3 regions of the Clostridium zhoujianii genome follow, and region 1 is predicted to be linked to each of the others. Evidence: riboswitches for the same ligand, from Rfam matches in the RefSeq annotation. Region 1 holds a riboswitch; each other region holds the start of a gene.
What was found. Region 1 has a riboswitch for S-adenosylmethionine ahead of metE (5-methyltetrahydropteroyltriglutamate--homocysteine S-methyltransferase). Riboswitches for the same ligand answer to the same signal wherever they lie in the genome.

Region 2: linked by a shared signal. The riboswitch ahead of ACSYT2_RS00380 (methionine ABC transporter ATP-binding protein) and the one ahead of metE (5-methyltetrahydropteroyltriglutamate--homocysteine S-methyltransferase) in region 1 are both predicted to bind S-adenosylmethionine.
Region 3: linked by a shared signal. The riboswitch ahead of metK (methionine adenosyltransferase) and the one ahead of metE (5-methyltetrahydropteroyltriglutamate--homocysteine S-methyltransferase) in region 1 are both predicted to bind S-adenosylmethionine.

The regions. Positions count from the first base shown of each region.
Region 1 is NZ_JBPUTF010000001.1:167,859-175,282, forward strand. Features, by position in the region: gene ACSYT2_RS00845 (FprA family A-type flavoprotein) at 1-638, shown strand, start outside; gene ACSYT2_RS00850 (DUF1292 domain-containing protein) at 888-1,133, shown strand; gene ACSYT2_RS00855 (hypothetical protein) at 1,146-1,541, shown strand; RNA gene ssrS (6S RNA) at 1,592-1,779, shown strand; gene ACSYT2_RS00865 (DUF896 domain-containing protein) at 2,379-2,570, shown strand; gene hprK (HPr(Ser) kinase/phosphatase) at 2,584-3,495, shown strand; gene ACSYT2_RS00875 (aminopeptidase) at 3,782-5,167, shown strand; SAM riboswitch class I at 5,283-5,400, shown strand; cobalamin riboswitch at 5,460-5,641, shown strand; gene metE (5-methyltetrahydropteroyltriglutamate--homocysteine S-methyltransferase) at 5,672-7,424, shown strand, end outside.
Region 2 is NZ_JBPUTF010000001.1:64,658-72,081, forward strand. Features, by position in the region: gene ACSYT2_RS00350 (histidine kinase dimerization/phospho-acceptor domain-containing protein) at 1-865, shown strand, start outside; gene ACSYT2_RS00355 (hypothetical protein) at 979-1,485, opposite strand; gene ACSYT2_RS00360 (SDR family NAD(P)-dependent oxidoreductase) at 1,588-2,331, shown strand; gene ACSYT2_RS00365 (MATE family efflux transporter) at 2,414-3,748, shown strand; gene ACSYT2_RS00370 (DUF503 domain-containing protein) at 3,778-4,053, shown strand; gene ACSYT2_RS00375 (GNAT family N-acetyltransferase) at 4,063-4,557, shown strand; SAM riboswitch class I at 4,648-4,775, shown strand; gene ACSYT2_RS00380 (methionine ABC transporter ATP-binding protein) at 4,888-5,850, shown strand; gene ACSYT2_RS00385 (methionine ABC transporter permease) at 5,852-6,490, shown strand; gene ACSYT2_RS00390 (MetQ/NlpA family ABC transporter substrate-binding protein) at 6,510-7,316, shown strand.
Region 3 is NZ_JBPUTF010000001.1:2,763,655-2,771,078, reverse strand. Features, by position in the region: gene spoIID (stage II sporulation protein D) at 222-1,259, shown strand; gene ACSYT2_RS13150 (peptidoglycan DD-metalloendopeptidase family protein) at 1,428-2,162, shown strand; gene spoIIID (sporulation transcriptional regulator SpoIIID) at 2,281-2,532, shown strand; gene mreB (rod shape-determining protein MreB) at 2,625-3,659, shown strand; gene yyaC (spore protease YyaC) at 3,708-4,247, opposite strand; gene ACSYT2_RS13130 (hypothetical protein) at 4,354-4,821, shown strand; tRNA gene ACSYT2_RS13125 (tRNA-Tyr) at 4,997-5,081, shown strand; tRNA gene ACSYT2_RS13120 (tRNA-Val) at 5,088-5,163, shown strand; tRNA gene ACSYT2_RS13115 (tRNA-Thr) at 5,183-5,257, shown strand; tRNA gene ACSYT2_RS13110 (tRNA-Tyr) at 5,267-5,351, shown strand; tRNA gene ACSYT2_RS13105 (tRNA-Val) at 5,360-5,435, shown strand; tRNA gene ACSYT2_RS13100 (tRNA-Thr) at 5,458-5,532, shown strand; tRNA gene ACSYT2_RS13095 (tRNA-Tyr) at 5,542-5,626, shown strand; SAM riboswitch class I at 5,801-5,904, shown strand; gene metK (methionine adenosyltransferase) at 5,981-7,156, shown strand; gene nagA (N-acetylglucosamine-6-phosphate deacetylase) at 7,199-7,424, opposite strand, start outside.

The sequences.
Region 1 (7,424 bases):
ATTATCTAGCTGAGATGAAATATTATTTTGATTGTATTATGGGGCCATTCAAGCCTTATGTTTTAAAAGGACTAGATAAGATAAAGGATATTAATATAGAAATAATTGCACCAAGTCATGGACCAGTTCATGAAGGTGATAATGTAAAGAAATATCTTGACCTTTATAGAGAGTGGGCTACAGAAGAACCAGTTGATCCTAATAGAGTAGAGGTATTCTATATTTCTGCTTATGGAAATACAGAGGATATGGCTAAATATATTTCAAATAAGTTAGAGGAAAAGGGATATAGTGCAGGAGTTCATGAGATAACATCTATGCCAATAGAAGAAGCAGCAGCTTTAATAGAAATGTCTAATGGATTTATGATTGGATCACCAACAATAAATGCAGATGCAGTTAAGCCAGCTTGGGATTTATTATCTTTAGTAAATCCTATAATTAATAGAGGTAAAGCAGCTATGGCATTTGGTTCATTTGGTTGGAGTGGAGAAGGTGTAAATATGTTAACTGACAGAATGAAGTCTTTAAAATTACATGTAGTTGAGCAAGGTCTTAAGTTTACATTTGTACCTTCACAAGATGATTATAAAAAAGCAGATGAAATGATTCAAAAATTTATTAACTTAATGCAATAAGAAAGATATAAAGGGAAGCCTAGTGCTTCTCTTTATACTTTTAATAAGTAAAGTTAGATAAATTATTATGTGGACATGTTTTTTTCGATATAATATATTATTGTTTGATTTAATATATAGAACTAGATTATAATATTTAGGTAAATAAACATATAGGATTCAATAAGGTGTTTACTTATGTATATTAATGGTTAATAATTAATTATGAAACTTATATGAGATAAATTAAATAAAGATGAGGTGTAGGACATGGAAGAAAAGGAAATAATGTCTTTCAGAGATGAAGATGGAAATAAAGTAGATTTTGAAGCAGTTGCAAGAATATTTTTAGAGAAACAAGAATATTTATTATTAGCACCATTAGATGAAGAAGAAAGTGAAGATATGTTTGCTTTTAGAGTTGATCATGTAGATGGTAAAGAAGAATATAATCTTGTTGAAGATGACAAAGAATTTATAGCCGTTCATAAAGAATATAAAAAGCTTATATATTAAGGAGTGAAAAAGATGAAGGTTGCAGAAGTAATAGAATTTTTAGAGGATAATGGATTATCAGAAATAGAAGAATTAAAAGCAACAGATAATTGTATAATAGTTAAATTTTATTATGATTTCGATAAGGAGGAATTATCTGCGGCTAGAGCTTATGCTAATGAAGAAAGTGACCTAGATGAAGATAGCGATGAGTGGTATAGAGATTGGTATTTATCATATCTTAATGACGTGGCAAAAGATACAGTAGAAGAAGTTATAGAAGAGCTAAGTGAAGAATTTGAAGTAGAAGGAAAGTTTAAAGCAGTAGAAATGGATGCTAACAATTCAGACTATATGAAGTTCGTTGCAATGATAGCTATGGATTCAGAAGATGTAGATTTAGAGGATATATTAAACGATTACTTATAGGGATTAATTTCTATTGCATTGTGATTTTTATGTGATATAATAAAGTCATAAGATTCCTGAGATGTGCGCCAAGCTTACTATATTCAACCTACATAACATAAACGGGATTTGCAACAGCTTCTAGGGATGTCGGGCTTCATTTACACATTGTGGCAGAAGATGGCTGAGATAGAATGAGCTTAACCCACCTGCGAGACGCAGGTCTGAATATATAAGCAAACGGCATGTTGGGAAACAAATTGTATTTAAATACCTCAATTTACATTGAGGTATTTTTTATTTATGCACTAAGTTTCTCGTATTTGTAAACTCGTTGCTTTCGTTCATATCTACGAGATAGATGATGCTGATACTTATATATATGCTTGTCCAAATCTTGGGATAAAGCTACCATAAACTTATTAGTAGGAGGAAGGAAAAGGAGTAAAAAATTAATAAGTCTTTTTCTTCTACGTATTTGTTTTGACAAATCTTTCATGTTCAATTTCATCACCTCATTTTACAAAATAAGTAAATTTTCTCACAAGACTATTATAACATCTCATAATAAAATGTAAAAATATTTCATAACACAAAAAGTGACAATATTTGGTAAAAATGATAAATTACTGTGTGATTAGAAAGGTGAATAACGAAATTTCACAGGGTAAATATACATAAACTAAGGAAAAAAGACGAATAATTTATTCTCTAGTATATATAAGTTAAAAAACAAAATAATATCTATAGGGATGTAAAGGTTGATAATATACCAAAATATATGTAAAATAAATTAAAGATATATAATGACTAATAAAGTAGTAAAATAGACTATAGATAAACAAAGGAGATATTACAATGGATGTAGATGCAATGAAAATAGAAGAAGTAGTAGAACATATAAATATGCTTTATAAAAAAAGCCAAGAAGAGGGCTTATCAGATAAAGAGAAAGAACTTCAACAAAAGTTAAGAAGAAGATATATAGATAATGTTAAGCGTAATTTCAGAGGTCAGTTAGAGGGTATTGAGTTAAAAAATAAGAAATAAAGGGTGATGGGATTTGTCAGTAACAGTTGATAAACTAATAAAGGATTTTGATCTTGAAGTCCTTATGGAAGGAAACCAAGGTGTAAGTATATCTGTTAATGATATTAATAGACCTGGATTACAGCTAGCAGGTTTTTATAATTATTTTACACCTGATCGTCTTCAGGTGATTGGTAAAGCAGAATGGAGCTTTTTAGATGATATGCAAAGTGAGCTTAGAAAAAAGAGGTTAAACAAGTATTTTACATTTGATATGAATTGCATAATTATTGCAAGAGATTTGGAACCTCATGAGGAGTTAATGAATGCTGCTAGGAAGAAAAAGGTTTGGGTTTTAAGAAGTAAGCTAGTAACAACTAAGCTTATAAGTAAAATTACAATGTATCTATCAGACAAGCTAGCACCAGAAACACGTTTGCATGGGGTCTTAGTAGACGTTTACGGTATTGGTATACTTATAACTGGTGAAAGTGGTATAGGTAAGAGTGAAACAGCTCTAGAGCTTATTAAGAGAGGTCATAGGCTAGTGACAGATGATGCTGTAGATATAAAGGAAATAGATGGAGAGCTTATAGGTTCTTCTCCTAATATAACAATAGGTATGTTAGAAGTAAGAGGAATAGGCATAATTGATGTTTCAGCATTATATGGACTAAGTTCAGTTGAACAGCAAAAAAATGTAACACTTGTAATGCATTTTGAGCATTGGAAGGATGATAATGATTATGATAGGTTAGGAATTAACTATGAATATATGAATATATTAGGAGTTGATGTTAGAAAATTAACGGTTCCAGTAAGACCTGGTCGTAATATAGCTGTTATAATTGAAGCAGCAGCAGTTAATTATAGACATTCATTAATGTCTAATGTATCAGCTGTAGATATTATAGAAGGAAGAATAAGTGCAGTAAGCGATAGATAAAGTGATTATTAGCTTCAGGTGGAGTTTTCTTAAAAGGATGATTACTTCATCGGAAGCATAGAAAAACCAATACCCTCAAGGGGCGCCAGTCCAGGCGGGTGGCAGTGATTAGCTCTCACTTGTAGAAGATGGGAGTATTAGCAATGGGTGCCAGGGGATAAAGTAATAGGATAAAATTAGATTTAACCATAACTAATCCCTTCTAATACTGATTTATTGTGAAAGAATGTATTAGAAGGGATTAGCATAGGATAAACTATTTATATACACTAAGGAGGCTATATTTATGAACAAAGAAGATTTTAATGCGTGGGATAAGTATGATGAAGAAGGAATAAAGAAGATTTTTGCTTTTAATGATGGATATAAGAAATTTATGTCTGATTGTAAAACTGAGAGGGAATGTGTAAAGGAAACAATTAGAATAGCTGAGGCTAAAGGATATAGAGATTTAGAGGAAGTTATTAAAAATGGTGAAAGTCTTAATGCTGGAGATAAGGTTTATGCTAACAATATGGATAAAGCTATTGCACTATTCCATATTGGAGAAAAGCCATTAGAAGAAGGGCTTAAGATATTAGGAGCACATATAGATTCACCTAGATTAGATTTAAAGCAAAATCCACTTTATGAAGACACTGATTTAGCTTTATTAGATACTCATTACTATGGTGGAATTAAAAAATATCAATGGGTTACACTTCCACTTGCTATTCATGGTGTAGTAGTTAAGAAGGATGGAACTAAGATTGATGTAGTAATTGGGGAAGATGATAATGATCCTGTAGTTGGAGTATCAGATCTTTTAGTTCACTTAGCACAAACACAACAAGAGAAAAAAGGTAATAAGGTTGTAGAAGGTGAAGATCTTAATGTACTTGTAGGAAGTATGCCTCTTAAAGGTGAAGAAAAGAATAGAGTTAAAGCTAACATACTTAGACTATTAAAAGAAAAGTATGATTTTGAAGAGGATGATTTCATATCAGCAGAGTTAGAAATTGTTCCAGCAGGAAAGGCTAGAGATTACGGAATAGATAGAAGTATGGTTATGGCATATGGACATGATGATAGAGTTTGTTCATATACATCACTTATGGCTTTATTAGATATAGAAAAGATAGATAAGACCTGTGTATGTCTGTTAGTTGATAAAGAAGAAATAGGTAGTGTTGGAGCTACTGGAATGGAATCTAAGTTCTTTGAGAATACTGTTGCAGAAGTTATGGACAGAGTAGGAGATTACTCAGAAATAAAATTAAGAAGAGCCCTTAAGAATTCAAAGATGTTATCATCAGATGTAAGTGCTGCTTTTGATCCAAACTATCCATCAGTTATGGAAAAGAAAAATTCAGCTTACTTTGGTAAGGGGATGGTATTTAATAAGTACACTGGTGCTAGAGGTAAGTCTGGCTGTAATGATGCTAATGCAGAATATATGGCAGAACTTAGAAGAATTATGGAAAAGCATGATGTTACATTCCAAACAGCTGAACTTGGGAAGGTAGATCAAGGAGGCGGTGGAACAATCGCTTATATCCTTGCACAATACAATATGGAAGTAATTGACTGTGGTGTAGCTCTTCATAATATGCATGCTCCATGGGAAATAGCTAGTAAGGTTGATATTTATGAAACTATGAGAGGATATTATGCATTCCTTTTAGAAGCATAGTATAAAAAGCAGACTAAATAAAGTGGTCTGCTTTTCTTTGTTGTAAAATATTCCTAGAAACTATTGACATAAAAATACAGAGATGTTATTGTTTATTCAGATAAAAAAATAAAAGTTCTTATCAAGAGTGGTGGAGGGACTGGCCCTATGAAACCCAGCAACCAATATTTTTGTTCATATACAAGGATATACGGTGCTAATTCCTGTAGCTGTAAAAGGCTAGTAGATGAGAGGGTAATTCATAGAGTATGTTTATTCGTGCACTAGAGATTTATTCTCTAGTGCACTATTTTTTTATCAAATAATATAAGGTGCTTTCATAAAAGAAAGGTAAAAGGGAATCAAGTTAAAATCTTGAGCAGCACCCACTACTGTATATCTGACGAAAGTCTATTATCCACTGTTATCATAATGGGAAGGAAGATAAGTAGAATGAAGATAAGCCAGGAAACCTGCCTTATATAAAAAATAAATCTTTGGGATGAAGATTAAGGAGGGGTCAAAATGACAAAAACAACTATTATTGGATATCCTAGAATAGGGGTACAAAGAGAACTGAAATTTGCAGTGGAGAAGTACTTTAAGGAAAGTATTTCTGAAAGGGAACTTCGAGAAATTGCAAAAAGATTAAGAGAAGAGTATTGGATTACTCAAAAAGAAAATGGAATAGATATCATACCATCAAATGATTTTTCCTTTTATGATAATTTCCTAGATACAGCTTTTCTTTTAAATGTAATACCTAAAAGGTATAAGAGATTAAAAGAAACTAAGCTTGAAACATATTTTGCTATGGCTAGGGGATATCAAAAGAATAATAGGGATGTTAAAGCATTGCCTATGAAGAAGTGGTTTAATACAAATTATCATTACATTGTCCCAGAACTAGAAGAAGATGCAGAGTTAAAGATAAATGATGATAAACCCTTTGAATTATTCAAAGAAGCTAATAAGTTAGGTATTAAAAGTAAACCAACAATAATTGGACCATTTACATTTATAAAATTAGTTAATATAAAAGGTGATAAGAATATATCTGACTGGAAAGAGAAGCTAGTAGAAGTCTATAAAAATATACTGTTTAAGTTTAATGAGATAGGTTTGGAATATTTACAAATAGATGAACCAATATTAGTTACAGATTTAACAGAGGATGATATTAAATTATTTAATGATATATACACAAATCTTTTAGAAAAAGAGCGAAATTATAAATTAATCTTACAAACTTACTTTGGAGATGTGAGAGATATTTATACAGATTTATTAAATCATAAGTTTGATGGAATTGCTTTAGATTTTGTAGAAGGATTCAAGAACATTGAATTAATTAAGAATCATGGTTTTCCAAAGGATAAACTATTAATTGCTGGTGTAGTAAATGGGAAAAATATATGGAGAAATAATTATGAACAAAGTATATCCTTAATAGAAGAACTTAGAGGATATATACCAGAAGAAAAATTAATCTTAGGAACATCATGCTCTTTACTTCATGTACCTTATACTATTAAAAAAGAAAACTTATTAGAAGAAGAGTATAAAGAAACATTAGCTTTTGCAGAGGAAAAACTAGAGGAACTTAATGAGTTAAGAGAGTTGATTAATGATAAAAACTATAAAGAAAATATAAAATTTATAAATAATCGAAATATAATTCAAAGAAAAAAATTTAATCATTTATGCTTTAATGAAAAGATTAGGGAGAGAATTACTTTACTAAAAGAAGAAGATTTTAGGAGGAATGAATCCTTTGAGGAAAGAAGAGAAAGACAAAAAAAAGAGCTTAAATTACCGATTCTTCCAACTACTACTATAGGCTCTTTCCCTCAAACTGAAGATGTAAAGAAAGCAAGAAAGGCCTTTAGAGGTGGGGAAATTACAGAAATAGAGTATGAAGATAAAATAAAAGAAAAAATTAAGGAAATAGTAGAATTCCAAGAGGAGATAAATATTGACGTCTTAGTACATGGTGAATATGAAAGAACAGATATGGTTGAATACTTTGGAAGGCTATTAGATGGATTTATATTTACCTCCAATGGATGGGTTCAATCATATGGAACAAGAGGTGTAAAGCCACCAATAATATTTGGAGATATACAAAGAAGTAGGGATCTGACAGTAAAGTGGAGTAATTATGCACAAGGGTTAACTGATAAACCAGTTAAGGGGATGCTAACAGGACCAATTACTATCTTAAATTGGTCGTTCCCAAGGGAAGATTTAGATTTGAAGAATATAGCATACCAGATTG
Region 2 (7,424 bases), 100 kb from region 1:
ATTTATATTAGGATTAGCACAGAATATAAACTTGATTAAGGATATTACAGGAAGTATAGTACAGGGGAATTACAATAATAAGGTTGATATAAATGGAATAGGCATAATTAAAGATATAGCGGATGATTTATCTAATATTGAAACAGGATTAAATAAAGCTGTAAATAAAGCTGTAAGTAGTGAAAGAACCAAGGGGGAATTAATAACAAATGTTTCTCATGATTTAAAAACACCACTTACCTCAATAATTAATTATGTTGACCTTCTGAGTAAAGATAATGTATCAGAAGAAGATAGAGAAAAGTATATATCTGTACTTAAAGAAAAGTCATTAAGGTTAAAGGGATTAATAGAAGATTTGTTTGAAGTATCCAAGGCGTCTTCAGGATCTATGGAGCTTAATATGGAAAATATTGATCCAGTAGCTTTACTTAGGCAAACAATAGGAGAATTTGAGGATAAGATTGAAGGGTCAGGATTAGAATTTATTAAAAGATTACCAGAGGAAAAGCTATTTGTTTACGCAGATGGAAGAAAGGCCTTTAGGGTATTCCAAAATTTAATTTCTAATATATTAAAGTATTCTCTTAAGGGATCAAGAGTTTATATTGAAGTTGTAGATAGGAAAGAAAGTGTGGAGATAACTTTCAAAAATATTTCACAGCATGAATTAAATTTTAATGAAGAGGAAATCTTAGAAAGGTTTAAAAGAGGGGATGAAGCAAGATCTACAGAAGGATATGGACTTGGTCTTGCAATAGCTAAAAGTTTAGTAGAGCTTCAAGGTGGAGAGTTTGAAATTGTTATTGATGGAGATTTATTTAAGGCAATAGTTATGTTAAAGAAGAAAGTAGATATGAATTAAAGAGATATTAAGGAGAGATAATTTTCAAATAAAAAATTATCTCTCCTTATTGCATATTCTTATATTCTTGAGAATATAAGAATATGCAGGTATAATGCGGGTTTAAATGTAATCTAGGCTGTATAATAAAAAAGATTGGAATAGAACTTCATATCTTCATCATTTTCAAAGAAACAAGGAAATTTCATATTGTAGTTTCCCCATATGGTTATAGGTTTTTTAGTGAAATAAAAAGTAACAAAGAAAATCTCTCTAGTGTTTAGGCGAGTAAGTAATGGAATTAAGTCTTTGGAAAGTAGTTTATAATAAACCCCAGTATGAGTATTATTTTCTATTATGGATTTAAGGAGTTCTTTATCCTTATCACCTGCTAGGTTTATAATATTGTTTTTATCTTCTTGAGAAAGCTTGCTTATATAAAAATCTATAAAGCATTCTCCATCATTTTCATCATAAATATTCTTTATTAGGTCGATAATTTTATCTTCATTAAAATTTAGAGCCTTGAAATCTAAAGTGATATTAGGAAAAGAATTAAAGCCATCAACAATATTTTTAAATGCAACAGAAACGTTGTCATTAAATTCAAAATCTGTCAAATAATTTAAAGAATTTAACATATTTATACACCTCATTATGATATTATAGATATATAGTAATAAAAACTATCAATATTGTCTATTACTAAATATAAAGAGAATTGATGAGAAGGAGAGAAACTTATGAGACTTAAAGACAAGATCATAATAGTGACTGGAGCATCAAGGGGGATAGGCAATGCTGTTGCAGATGCCTTACTATCTGAAGGGGGTAAGGTTATTGTATGTGCATCTAATCAAAAGAATGCAGATAAGGCAGCAGCAGGTTTAAAGGAAAAACATAAGAATAGTGAGATATTGGCAATAGGTGTTGACAATCATAGTACTAAAGAAATAGAAGGAGCAGTTGTAAAAGTAAGAGAAGCCTTTGGAAGGGTAGATGTACTTATTAATAATGCAGGTATTTCTAGTGGGACAAATTTCTTGGAAATGACAGAAGAAGAATTTGGTAATATTATGGAAGTAAACCTAATGGGAGTTTTTAGATGGTGTAAAGCTGTAGTGCCGTTAATGAAAGACAATGGAGGCAGTATAATAAATACTTCATCTATGGTTGGTACTTATGGAACAAAGAGTGGTTGTAGTTATGCTACATCAAAGTTCGCAGTAAATGGATTAAGTAAGTCCCTTGCAAAAGAACTTGGTAAATATAAAATAAGAGTTAATTGTGTAGCCCCTGGAGTTACTGCTACTGATATGGTTGAGGCTTTACCTGATTCAGTTGTAGATAGTCTATCTGCAATGACACCTTTATCAAGGGTAGGAAAACCAGAGGAGTTAGCAGGTGCATATGTATACCTAGCTTCTGATGAATCATCCTTTGTAACAGGTAGTATAATAGCTGTTGATGGGGGCCTTGTTATGTAATATAATATTAAATATGTTATATTGGGTGTTTTAATACGCCCAATATTTTTTTGTGGATAGAAAAAGTAAAGGAAGTGAACAAATGAAAAAATTGGATTTAGGAAAAGAAAAAATATCAAAGTTATTTTTAAAATATGCTATACCAAGTGTTATAAGTAGTATTATTTTCTCGATTTATATTGTAATTGACGGAATATTTGTAGGTCAGGTAGTAGGATCTCAAGGCCTTGCAGCAATAAATATAGCTATGCCCATTTTTAGTACAGCATTAGCTTTAGGAATAATGGTATCTGTTGGTGGTAACACTGTAACAAGTATTGAGCTTGGTGCTGGGAAACAGGAGGAGGCAAGAAAGAGCTTTAGTCTTGGATTTTATTCTTTAATGACCGTTAGTAGTATTATGGGAATTATAATTTTTATCTTCAGAATGCCAATATCCATAGCATTAGGAGCATCAGGAGAGTTGATAAAACCTGTAATTGAATACTTAGTTATATTATGTGTATGTGTTCCTGCATTTACAGGTGGAAGTTATCTTGCAGCAGGAATTAGGACAATGGGAAGACCAAGTTTTTCAATGTTTTGTACAGTTTTGGGATCAGTATTAAATATAATTTTAGATTATGTATTTGTGGTAATGTGGGGATTAGGTGTTGCAGGAGCAGCATTAGCTTCAGGAATAGCCTTCTTTATATCCTTTTTATTAGCTTTATATGGAATAGAAGCTAAGGATTCAATATTGAGGCTTACTAAATGTAAAGTAGATTTTATGAAGATCGGTAGATTCTTTTATAATGGTTCCTCAGAAGCTTTAACAGAAATAGCTTTTGCATTTACAACCTTTATATTTAATATAGTACTTATGAATAGAATTGGTGAGATGGGTGTTTCAGCATTTTCAATTATTCAATATATAGCGGCATTGGTTGTAGCAGTATTTTTAGGTATTGCAAATGGAATAACACCTATTATAAGCTATAACTATGGAGCTAAAAATGGAGATAGAATAAAAAATCTTATTAAACTAGCTTTTAAGGTTATGATTTTTCTTGGTATTATTTGTACAGCAGGATTATTCTTTGGAGGAGAGTCTCTTATATCACTATTTGTAAGTAATGATCCAGATTTACTAGAAACTACAGCTTGGGCATGTAAGATATACTCTTTAGCCTTTTTAGTAAGTGGATTAAATATTTTAGCATCCTCTTATTTTACTGCTTTAGAAGATGCGAAAACTTCTGCAATAGTATCCTTGTTAAGAGGAATAGTCTTTATATCATTAGGTATAATATTATTACCTAGATTTATAGGGGATACAGGTGTATGGGCTACAATGATATTTAGTGAAGTTTTAACATTAGTTGTTGCATTAACTCTGATGAAGAAATCATATATAGGATTAGGAGAGTTATTATAAGGAGTGATTTAATAGTGAAGGTATTGGTAATGGAAATTAGCATACGTGTTAGCTTTGTACATTCATTAAAGGAAAAGAGAATGATTGTAAGAAGTATCACTCAAAGACTTAAGAATAAATTTAATTTATCAGTTGGAGAAACCTCTGAGCAGGATAATCATAAGATTATAGGAATAGGAATAACAGGAGTTTGTGGAAGTGATGCTATAGCAGATTCCACAAAGGAAAAGATAATTGATTTTATTGAAAATAATTGTGATGGAGAGATTATAGATATTTTTGATGAGGTTTTGGATTACAATTAGGAGGGAATAATGGGGCTAAGGCAAGGTAGATTAGAAGATTTAGATTATATAGTTGCAATAAAAAATAAAGCTATAGAATTTTATAAAGATAGTGGGATTAATTGGACAGAAGACTATCCAAATAAAGAAGTATTTAAAAAAGATATAGAAAAATCTGAGCTATTTATCCTAGGTAAGGAAGATATTATAGGAATAGTAGTATTAAATGATGAAGAAGATATTAACTATAAAAAGGTTAAATGGGAAAAGCGAGAAAGAAACTTAGTAATACATAGACTTTTTATTAATCCTGAATATGCTAGAAAAGGTATGGGGAAAAAATTATTAGAGGAAGTTGAATTCTATGCTAGATCAAATAATATTATGTCAATTAAGTTAGATACTAATACAGGAAATAAGGGGGCTCAAAGCCTTTACAGAAGTATGGGATATAAGTTTATTGACGAAATTTGTCTTGAAGGTAAAGAGGGAAAGTTTTATGCTATACAAAAAATATTAGAATAATTTTGAAAAAGTATTGACAAATCCAATAGAAGGTAATATATTATTAAACAAGAAGCAATTGCTTAATAAAAAACAAAATAAAAGATTAATATCTTATCCAGAGTGGTGGAGGGACTGGCCCTATGAAACCCAGCAACCGATATGATGGTTCATTTACCAATTCATAATAACGGTGCTAATTCCTGCAGTGATTTTTTAGAATTGCTGGTAGATAAGAGAATAGATTAGATTAGTGATTTCATGCACTAGAGATTTATTCTCTAGTGCATTTATTTTTATTCAAAATTAGAAAAGACATTATTAAAACTAACAGAAGGAGGGGGACGTAAAATGATAGAAATCAAAGGTTTAAGTAAAAGTTTTGGGGGAACAGAAGTTTTAAAGGACATAGCAATAAGCATAAATGAAGGGGAAATTTACGGTATAATCGGACACAGTGGGGCTGGAAAGTCTACATTGTTAAGATGCATAAATGGATTAGAATCTTATGACGAGGGGCAATTAAAAGTCATGGGAAAGGAAGTCTCAGAGCTAGGGGCTAAAGAGCTTAGAGAATTCAGAAAAGATTTAGGTATGATATTCCAAAACTTTAATTTACTTAAAAGAAAGACAGTATATCAAAATGTTGCTCTTCCACTGGAAGTTTGGGGATATTCTAGAATAGAAATAGATAAAAAGGTGAAAGAACTTTTAAAGTTAGTTGGGTTAGAAGATAAAGTAAATAGCAAGCCGTCATCTCTAAGCGGGGGGCAAAAGCAAAGAGTGGCAATTGCTAGGGCTTTAGCATTAGAGCCAAAGGTACTTTTGTGTGATGAAGCTACATCAGCTTTAGATCCTAAGATAACAAAAGATATCTTAGCTTTAATATCTAAAATTAATAAAGAGTTAGGAATAACAGTAGTTATGGTAACTCACCAAATGGAAGTTATAAAAGATGTATGTGAAAAAGTTGCTTTAATTGATGGGGGCATAATTAAAGCAGAAGGAAGGGCTGAAGAGCTATTCCTAAAACCAGGAGCACCACTTAAGAAGTTCTTAGGGGAAGAGGAAGATACTACACTACCTGTTGATGGAATTAATATAAGAATATTCTTCCCTGCAGATTGTTCAGAGAATGCACTGATTACAAGAATGGCTAGAGAGGCAAATGTTGACTTCTCAATAGTTTGGGGGAAACTTGAGAAGTTCAGAGATAATGTTCTTGGAAGCTTAGTTATTAATGTAGAAGAAAAGGACAAGGATATAGTATTTAGTTATCTAGAAAGTAAAAATATAGAATGGGAGGTAATCTAGTATGTGGGAATTATTAGCACCAGCTATAAAAGAAACAATGATTATGGTTATACCATCAACAATATTTGCTGTAATAATAGGATTTATTTTAGCAATAATTCTTACAGTAACAGATGAAAATGGATTAAAACCAAATAAAGGAATTTATAAAGTCTTAGATTTTATAGTAAATACACTTAGAAGCTTTCCATTTCTAATCCTAATGGTTGCAATAATACCATTTACAAGATTAATAGTAGGTACATCAATAGGAGAAATAGCTACAATAGTACCACTTACAATAGCAGCTGCACCATTTGTAGCTAGGGTTATAGAATCTGCTTTAAAAGAAGTAGATCCAGGAGTTATAGAAGCAGCTAAATCATTTGGGGCATCAGATAGTCAAATAATATTTAAAGTAATGCTGAAAGAAGCAGTACCATCAATATTAGCAGGAATTATACTTACAATTATTAGTTTGATTGGATATTCAGCTATGGCAGGTACAATGGGGGGCGGGGGTCTAGGATCTCTAGCAATAAGATATGGATATCAAAGATTCCAAACAGATGTTATGGTTGCAACAGTTATAGTATTAATTATTATTGTTCAAGGACTACAAAGTTTAGGAAATTATTTTTATAAAAAACTATCAAAGTAAATAAAAGGGGGAATTTAAAATGAAAAAAACAAAATTATTAACAATAGCATTAGCAGGAGTATTAGCTTTAGGTTTAGTAGGGTGTGGTGGATCTAAAGATGACAAAACAATAAAAATTGGGGTATCAGCAGTGCCTCATGAAGAAATAGTAAAAGCAATTCAACCATTAGTTGAAGCAGAAGGATATACTTTAGATATTAAAGTATATGATGAGTATTTAATACAAGATACAGCAGTTAATGATGGAGAGTTAGATGCAAACTACTTCCAACATATTGCATTTTTAAATCAAGCTAATGAATCAAAAGGATATGATCTTGTAAATGCAGCAGAGATTCATATAGAACCAATGGCTTTATACTCTAAGTCTATAAAGAGTTTAGAAGATTTAAAAGATGGAGCTACAATAGCTATTCCAAATGATCCATCTAATGAAGCTAGAGCTTTACAATTACTTCAAAGTGCAGGATTAATTAAAGTTAAGGATGGAGATACAATAACTCCTATAGATATAACTGAAAACAAGAAGAATTTAAAGTTTAAAGAATTAGATGCAGCGCAACTTCCTAGAACATTAGAAGAGGTTGATGGAGCAGTTATAAATGGTAACTATGCATTACAAGCTGATTTAGATGCAACAAAAGATGGGATTTATGTTGAAGATAAGAATGATGAGAAGTTAAAGCAAGCAAGAAATATCTTAGCTGTTAAGAAAGAAAACTTAGATTCTGAAAAGACTAAGGTTCTTAAGAAGGCACTAACTTCAGACGAAGCTAAGAAGTTTATTGAAGAAAAATATCATGGTACTGTAATAGCGGTATTCTAATAAAACAATATAATAATTAATGAAACTTATATGGATTATTTCCTAGGAAATAATCCATATAAGTTTTTTTATTACTATATAAACCTATAAAAAGACAATATATTTGTT
Region 3 (7,424 bases), 2.6 Mb from region 1:
TTCAAGAAGACAAGGGATTTGATATGCTCCCTTTATAGTAGACAGTTAAAGTAATAAAACTGTAACTATAAGGGAAGCAGTTCAATAAGCTTGTCTTTTTATATTTATAAAAATAACTTTTAAATGTGAGTATAGATTAAAGAAGAAGTTATGAGTACCTAGTTATAACTTAAATTATGTAAGCATATAGTTAAAAGTGAAATATTTAAGGAGGCAAAGTAATGAACAAAGATGAAATTATAAAAAATATAAAGATAATTTCCTATATGACGATGTTTATATTTATTTTTATGATATTAATTGGAAGTATATTTATAATAGCCCCCATTGATAAGGTAAATTCATTTGAAGTAAGTGAAGATTCAATAAAGTATATAAAGGGTGAAGGTGTCATCGTAAAAGGAAGTGATAAGGTAAAACTATATAATTCTAAGCGAAATGAAATACAAGAGATGGACTTAGAAGATTATATTGTAGGAGTAGTGGCTGCTGAGATGGCAGCAGATTTTGATTTAGAGGCATTGAAAGCGCAAGCTGTTGCGGCAAGAACATTTTATTTTTCAAAGAGATTGTCTCCATGCAAAAATTCTAAGGGGGGAGATATTTGTGATACAACACATTGCCAAGTATATATGAGTAAGGAAGAACGTTTAGCAAATTGGAAAAGTTCAGATGGAGATAAGAATTGGAATAAGATTACTGAGGCAGTGTCATCAACTAAAGGTGAGGTATTAGTGTATGATGGTTCAATAGTACTGTATCCACAGTTCTTTTCAACTAGTTCAGGAAAAACAGAAGACTCAGTAGATGTTTTTTCAAGTGATATACCATATTTAAAATCAGTAGATAGCCTAGGGGAAGAAACATCAAAGGATTATGAAACAGTTAAAGAAATAAAGATAGATGACTTTATAGGTAAAATAAATAAGTCATATCCAAATGCTAAGGTTAGTAAGGAAAAGTTGTTATCTCAAGTTAAGATTGATTCAAGGACTACAGGGGGATCAGCTAAAGAAATAATTTTAGGTGAAGTTAAGATATCAGGAGTAGAATTTAGGAAGATATTTGAGCTAAAATCAGCAAATTTCAATATTGAGTTTGCAAGTGATATTGTTAAGATTAGTTGTAAAGGATATGGGCATGGTGTTGGGATGAGTCAGCGGGGAGCTAATGTAATGGGTAAGGAAGGGAAAAAATATACAGATATATTACTGCATTATTACAGTGGAGTGGGAATTGAGAAAGTTAAATATGAGTAGAGAAGCCTATATGGCTTCTTTTTTTATTAATAAAAATCTCTTTATGTAGATTAATTATTATGAAATATATAGATATAAGTGAAAATGTTGAAATTTGGTGAAATAAAAATATGGTAATTATGTATTATTTTAAACTTTGCGGAAATAATAGAGAAAGGAGGTGTTTATATGGATAAAAATTATAAACAAAAGGCAAAAGATTTTTTTAGAAAGGAGGGTTTTTACGTAGTACTTTTCCTTTGCTTATGTATAGTTACTACAGTTGGAGCCATTTCTTTAAAAAAGGCTAGGAACTCAGAATCACAACCTAAAGTAGATAATAGCAATAAAGAAGTAAGTGTAAACCTTGACGATAAAAATGTGACAAATGAAATGCCTAATGCTGAGCGTGTTGATAATAGTAAATCAAAGGATAATACAAGTGGCAATGCTAATAGCAACAATAATCAGGCGAAAGCAGTAGCAACAACTAATGAAGTTAAGTTTAGCAAGCCAGTTGAAGGAGTTTTACTTAGAGGGTATACATATCCTAAACCTGTGAAGATTGATGACACAACCCAGAAAACAATAAAAGGTATTGATGTTAACGTAAAAATAGGATCTGAGGTAAAAGCTGCAGCAGAAGGTGTGGTTGAGAGTGCTGAGAATAATGGTGTTGAAGAGGGTGTAACAGTAGTTGTTAAGCATGCAAATGGATTAAAAACTAAGTATTGTAATCTAGATTCAAAACTATCAGTTAAGAAAGGTGATAAAGTTACTGTGGATACAGTAATTGGTAAGGTTGGAGAAACATCAAAGATCTATGATAAAGAAGTTTTTGGAGAACATTTAAATTTACAAGTTATTAATTCTAATAACGAACAGGTAGATCCATTAAAGTATTTTTCATACAAGAGTAAGTAGAAAATACTAAAAATTAATATTAATCAGTCATTTTAAAAGATAAAATGGCTGATTAATAAGTAATTTAATGACGAGAGCTTGCATAATTATAAATATAGTGAATTAAGGAGGTAGCATTTTGAAGGACTACATTGAAGAAAGGGTACTAGAAGTAGCACAATATATTATTGATTCAAAAGCTACGATTAGGAAAACTGCAAAGGTTTTTGGAGTGAGTAAAAGTACCATTCATAAGGATATGACAGAAAGATTACCTAAAATAAATCCCACAATTGCAGAAAAAACTCATAGCATTTTAGAACTTAATAAGGCGGAAAGACATATTAGAGGTGGAAAAGCCACAAAATTAAAGTATAAAGCTATTGAATGATAATAATATTGCATATATAATAAACAATAGGTAGAAAATTGAAAAAAATTGTATAAATAATGCAATGAATTAAAGATGTGGGAGTGAGTGGAATGTGGTTTTGGAGAACTGGGGCAGAATTAGGAATAGATTTAGGAACAGCAACTGTTTTAGTTTATGAAAAAGGAAAAGGAGTTATATTAAAGGAGCCGTCGGTTGTTGCAATTAACAAAAACAACAATAAAGTTTTAGCGGTTGGTGAAGAAGCTAGGAAAATGATTGGAAGAACTCCTGGAAATATAGTTGCAGTTCGTCCTTTAAGGGATGGTGTTATTTCAGATTATGATGTAACAGAAAAAATGTTAAAGGAATTTATAAAAAAGGCAGTAGGGAAAAAAAATATGGTTGCTCCAAAAGTTATGGTATGCATTCCATCTCAAGCTAGTGAAGTTGAAAAAAGAGCTGTTATTGATGCAGCGAAAAATTCAGGAGCTAAGAGAGTGCATTTAATAGAGGAACCCCTTGCGGCAGCTATAGGTGCCGGATTAGATATAACAAAACCAGATGGTGTTATGGTTGTTGATATCGGAGGTGGTACATGCGATATTGCTGTTATATCATTAGGTGGTGTTGTGGTTAGGTCTTCTATTAAGGTTGCGGGAGATAAATTTGATGAGGCTATTATTAAATATGTAAGATCAAAGCATAAAATAATGATTGGTGAAAAGACAGCAGAGGATTTAAAGATAAGTGTTGGCTCAGCTTTTAAGGGAGCAAGAAGTTTAGACACAACTATGAAGGGAAGGAATTTAGTTACGGGTTTACCTGATGAAATTCCAATATCAACAGAGGATATTAGGGAAGCTATACTTGAACCTGTACTATCAATAGTTGAGAGTGTTAAGGCTGTACTAGAAAAAACGCCACCAGAGCTAGCGGCGGATATTATTGAAAAAGGTATCTTCATGACTGGTGGAGGTGCTCTTTTATATGGATTAGACAAGCTTATAGAATTTGAAACTGGAGTGAATGTAACTGTTGCAGAAGATTCTGTGGAATGTGTTGCAGAGGGAACAGGAAAGGTTCTAGCTTTCTTTGATAAGATTGATTCTAGCTTGAATTCACAAGATGTTATTTTAGTTGAATAGTATTTAATAAGAATAAAAGATTGAGGGGAAACTCTCAATCTTTTATTCTTATAATATTAAATTTTTTCCATTACTTAGATGATGTGCGTAAATAATACCTGTAGAAATTATTTTAGCCATCTCTAAAACTAGGGATAATCTTATAGAACGTGATGAAAAGAAGTCTGCATTATCACTAGAGTCTATTATGCCAATAATAGATGCGTTTCCCACATCGGGAAGAGATTTCCCAACACCTTTACCAGGGTGTATAGCATAATCTCTAGTGTGTATTTCACCAATAGATTTAATTTCTCCTAGACAAGCATCTACGCCTATAATACAAGCGTTAGGGTGTGTTTTCTTAATTTCATCTAAACGTTTATCTATGTTAAGGGCATGAATTGGTGCAGCAATAGTACCATATATAGGAAGAGGAAAAAAATTATCTTCTAATATTGTACCAACTAAGGGACCAAGACAGTCTCCTATACACTTATCTGTTCCTATACAGACAATAATTGTATCTTTATTTATAAAATCTTTTAGGCTTTCAGCAATTTCAAAGTAAGCAAGTGCTGATTTATAATGTATTTTTCTTTTAGTCAAATCTTACACCCCCTCACTAAATATATGAGGTTTAAGAGAGAAATATTATTTAAGTATAAAAAAAGAATTTTTGGCAATAAATCAAAAGGAAGGGAGTTTGATTTATTTGAAAAAATTATTAATTGTAGGAATTATGTTGATAGCGTTAATAGGAACGATATATACATTATTTATTTGGGAGCCAAAAGGAAGTCGGAATGAAGTTATTCAAAATACTATAAATGAGGTTCAGAGTAGGAGAAATAGTGATAATTCTGATATTGATGATTTATCAAGGAATAATGAAGTAGATGATGTTCCTACAATAAACAAATCTATATTTAAAATAGAAAAGAGCCTAATTGAAAAAAATATAAATAAAGATGATATGGTAATAGTAAATAATATTATTAAAAAGATGTCTACAGTTGATATAGGCAAGATAGAGGAAGTAATTCAGTATGAAGATGAAGAAGAAGGTGTAAGAGAAGCTTTTAAGGTGTTAAAAAAGAGGCTAACAACAGAGGATTATCAGGTTTTAGAGAATATATTAGGTCAATTTATTGATTTTTCTATTATTGGACAGGAGGCATAGAAAAAAGTGAATAGTACATTAAATAGAAGTAATTCTAACTAAATGAAAGAATATATAAAATAATCTCTTTAAATGGTGTATTTTGGAGGTTGAAATATAAAGCCGTTGAATATATACTAACTATTGTTGGTTCGAGTGTTTCGAAATGCTTGAACAAAAGTGAAAGAGTTAATATGGAGGAATTCCCGAGTGGCCAAAGGGGGCAGACTGTAAATCTGTTGCAAGTTGCTTCGAAGGTTCGAATCCTTCTTCCTCCACCATTTAATGGGCGCATAGCTCAGCTGGGAGAGCATCTGCCTTACAAGCAGAGGGTCACAGGTTCGAGCCCTGTTGTGCCCACCATTAAACTTTCACATAATATGCTGGCATGGCTCAACGGTAGAGCAGCTGACTTGTAATCAGCAGGTTGTAGGTTCGATTCCTATTGCCAGCTCCAATAAAATATGGAAGAATTCCCGAGTGGCCAAAGGGGGCAGACTGTAAATCTGTTGCAAGTTGCTTCGAAGGTTCGAATCCTTCTTCTTCCACCAGTTTAAATGGGCGCATAGCTCAGCTGGGAGAGCATCTGCCTTACAAGCAGAGGGTCACAGGTTCGAGCCCTGTTGTGCCCACCATTTAAACCTTTAATTAGCACATGCTGGCATGGCTCAACGGTAGAGCAGCTGACTTGTAATCAGCAGGTTGTAGGTTCGATTCCTATTGCCAGCTCCAATAAAATATGGAGGAATTCCCGAGTGGCCAAAGGGGGCAGACTGTAAATCTGTTGCAAGTTGCTTCGAAGGTTCGAATCCTTCTTCCTCCACCATTTAAAAGCAAGAATTATCTTGCTTTTTTTATTTCCACTAATAGTTGTAGATAATCAAAAAAATGTTGATAGTTTTTTGAAGACTGTGGATAAACTTAATAAATCTTAGTAAATTATACTATTGAGTTTGAAGAACTAATATGTTAGAATAATACCATAAAATTAATATGAAAACTCTTATCAAGAGAGGTGGAGGGAAAGGGCCCTATGAAACCCGGCAACCTGTGAGAATCGCAAGGTGCCAATTCCTGTGGATATAAATATCTACGAGATGAGAGAGATTGCTTAGTAAGTCTCTTCTTGTTGAAGAGTTTTTTTATTGTAAAAAAACCCGTTTGAAAGGAGAAAAGGAAAATGAAAAGATTATTTACATCAGAATCAGTTACAGAAGGGCATCCAGATAAAATATGTGACCAAATTTCAGATGCAGTTTTAGATGCTATTTTAGCACAGGATCCTAGTGCAAGAGTTGCTTGCGAAACATGTACTACAACAGGAATGGTTATGGTTATGGGTGAAATAACTACAAATTGTTATGTTGATATTCCTAAGGTAGTTAGAGAAACTGTTAGAGAAATAGGTTATGATAGAGCTAAATATGGTTTTGACTGTGACACATGCTCAGTTATGACAACAATAGATGAACAATCAGCTGATATAGCTATGGGAGTTGATGAGGCTCTTGAATCAAGAAAAGGTGATAAAGACGATGTTGAAGCAGTAGGTGCTGGAGATCAAGGTATGATGTTTGGTTTCGCTACCAATGAAACAGAAGAATTTATGCCACTACCAATAGCTATGGCTCATAGACTTTCTAGAAGATTAACAGAGGTTAGGAAGAATGGTACTTTAGATTACCTAAGGCCAGATGGTAAGACTCAAGTAACTGTAGAATATGAGGATAACAAGCCAAAGAGGATTGATGCTATAGTAATTTCAACTCAACATGGAGAAGAAGTAACTTTAGAACAAATAGAAAAGGATCTTATGGAATTTGTTATAAGAGCTGTAGTTCCAGCAGAATTACTTGACGAAAATACTAAATATTATATAAACCCAACAGGTAGATTTGTAGTAGGTGGTCCGCAAGGAGATTCAGGTTTAACAGGAAGAAAGATAATTGTTGATACTTACGGTGGAATGGGTAGACACGGTGGTGGAGCATTCTCAGGAAAAGATCCAACAAAAGTTGATAGATCAGCAGCTTATGCTGCTAGGTGGGTGGCTAAAAACCTAGTAGCAGCCGGAGTTGCAGATAAGTTAGAAATTCAATTAGCTTATGCAATTGGTGTTGCTAAGCCAGTATCAATTCAAATAGATACTTTTGGCACAGGTAAAGTGGATGAAGAAGTTTTAGTTGATATAGTAGAGAAGGTATTTGATTTAAGACCAGGTGCTATTATAAGAGATTTAGAGTTAAGGAGACCAATATATAAGCAAACTGCAGCTTATGGTCACTTTGGAAGAACAGATGTAACTCTTCCTTGGGAGCAATTAAATAAGGTGGAAGCTATTAAGGAATTATTATAATAAAAAAATCACTGATGTAAATCAGTGATTTTTTTATGGGAATTATTTATTAAAAACAAGCTTTCCGCCAACAAATACTTTACTAATTTCAATATTATCATTAAATAATACTAAATCAGCATCATAGCCTTCTTTAATTAATCCCTTACGATCTTCAACGTTACAATGCTTAGCACCGTTGTAAGAAGCCATTCTTACAATCTCATTTAAATTATAACTAGTGTTATTCTTAATATTATTAATAGCTCTATCAAGAGTTAGTACTGAA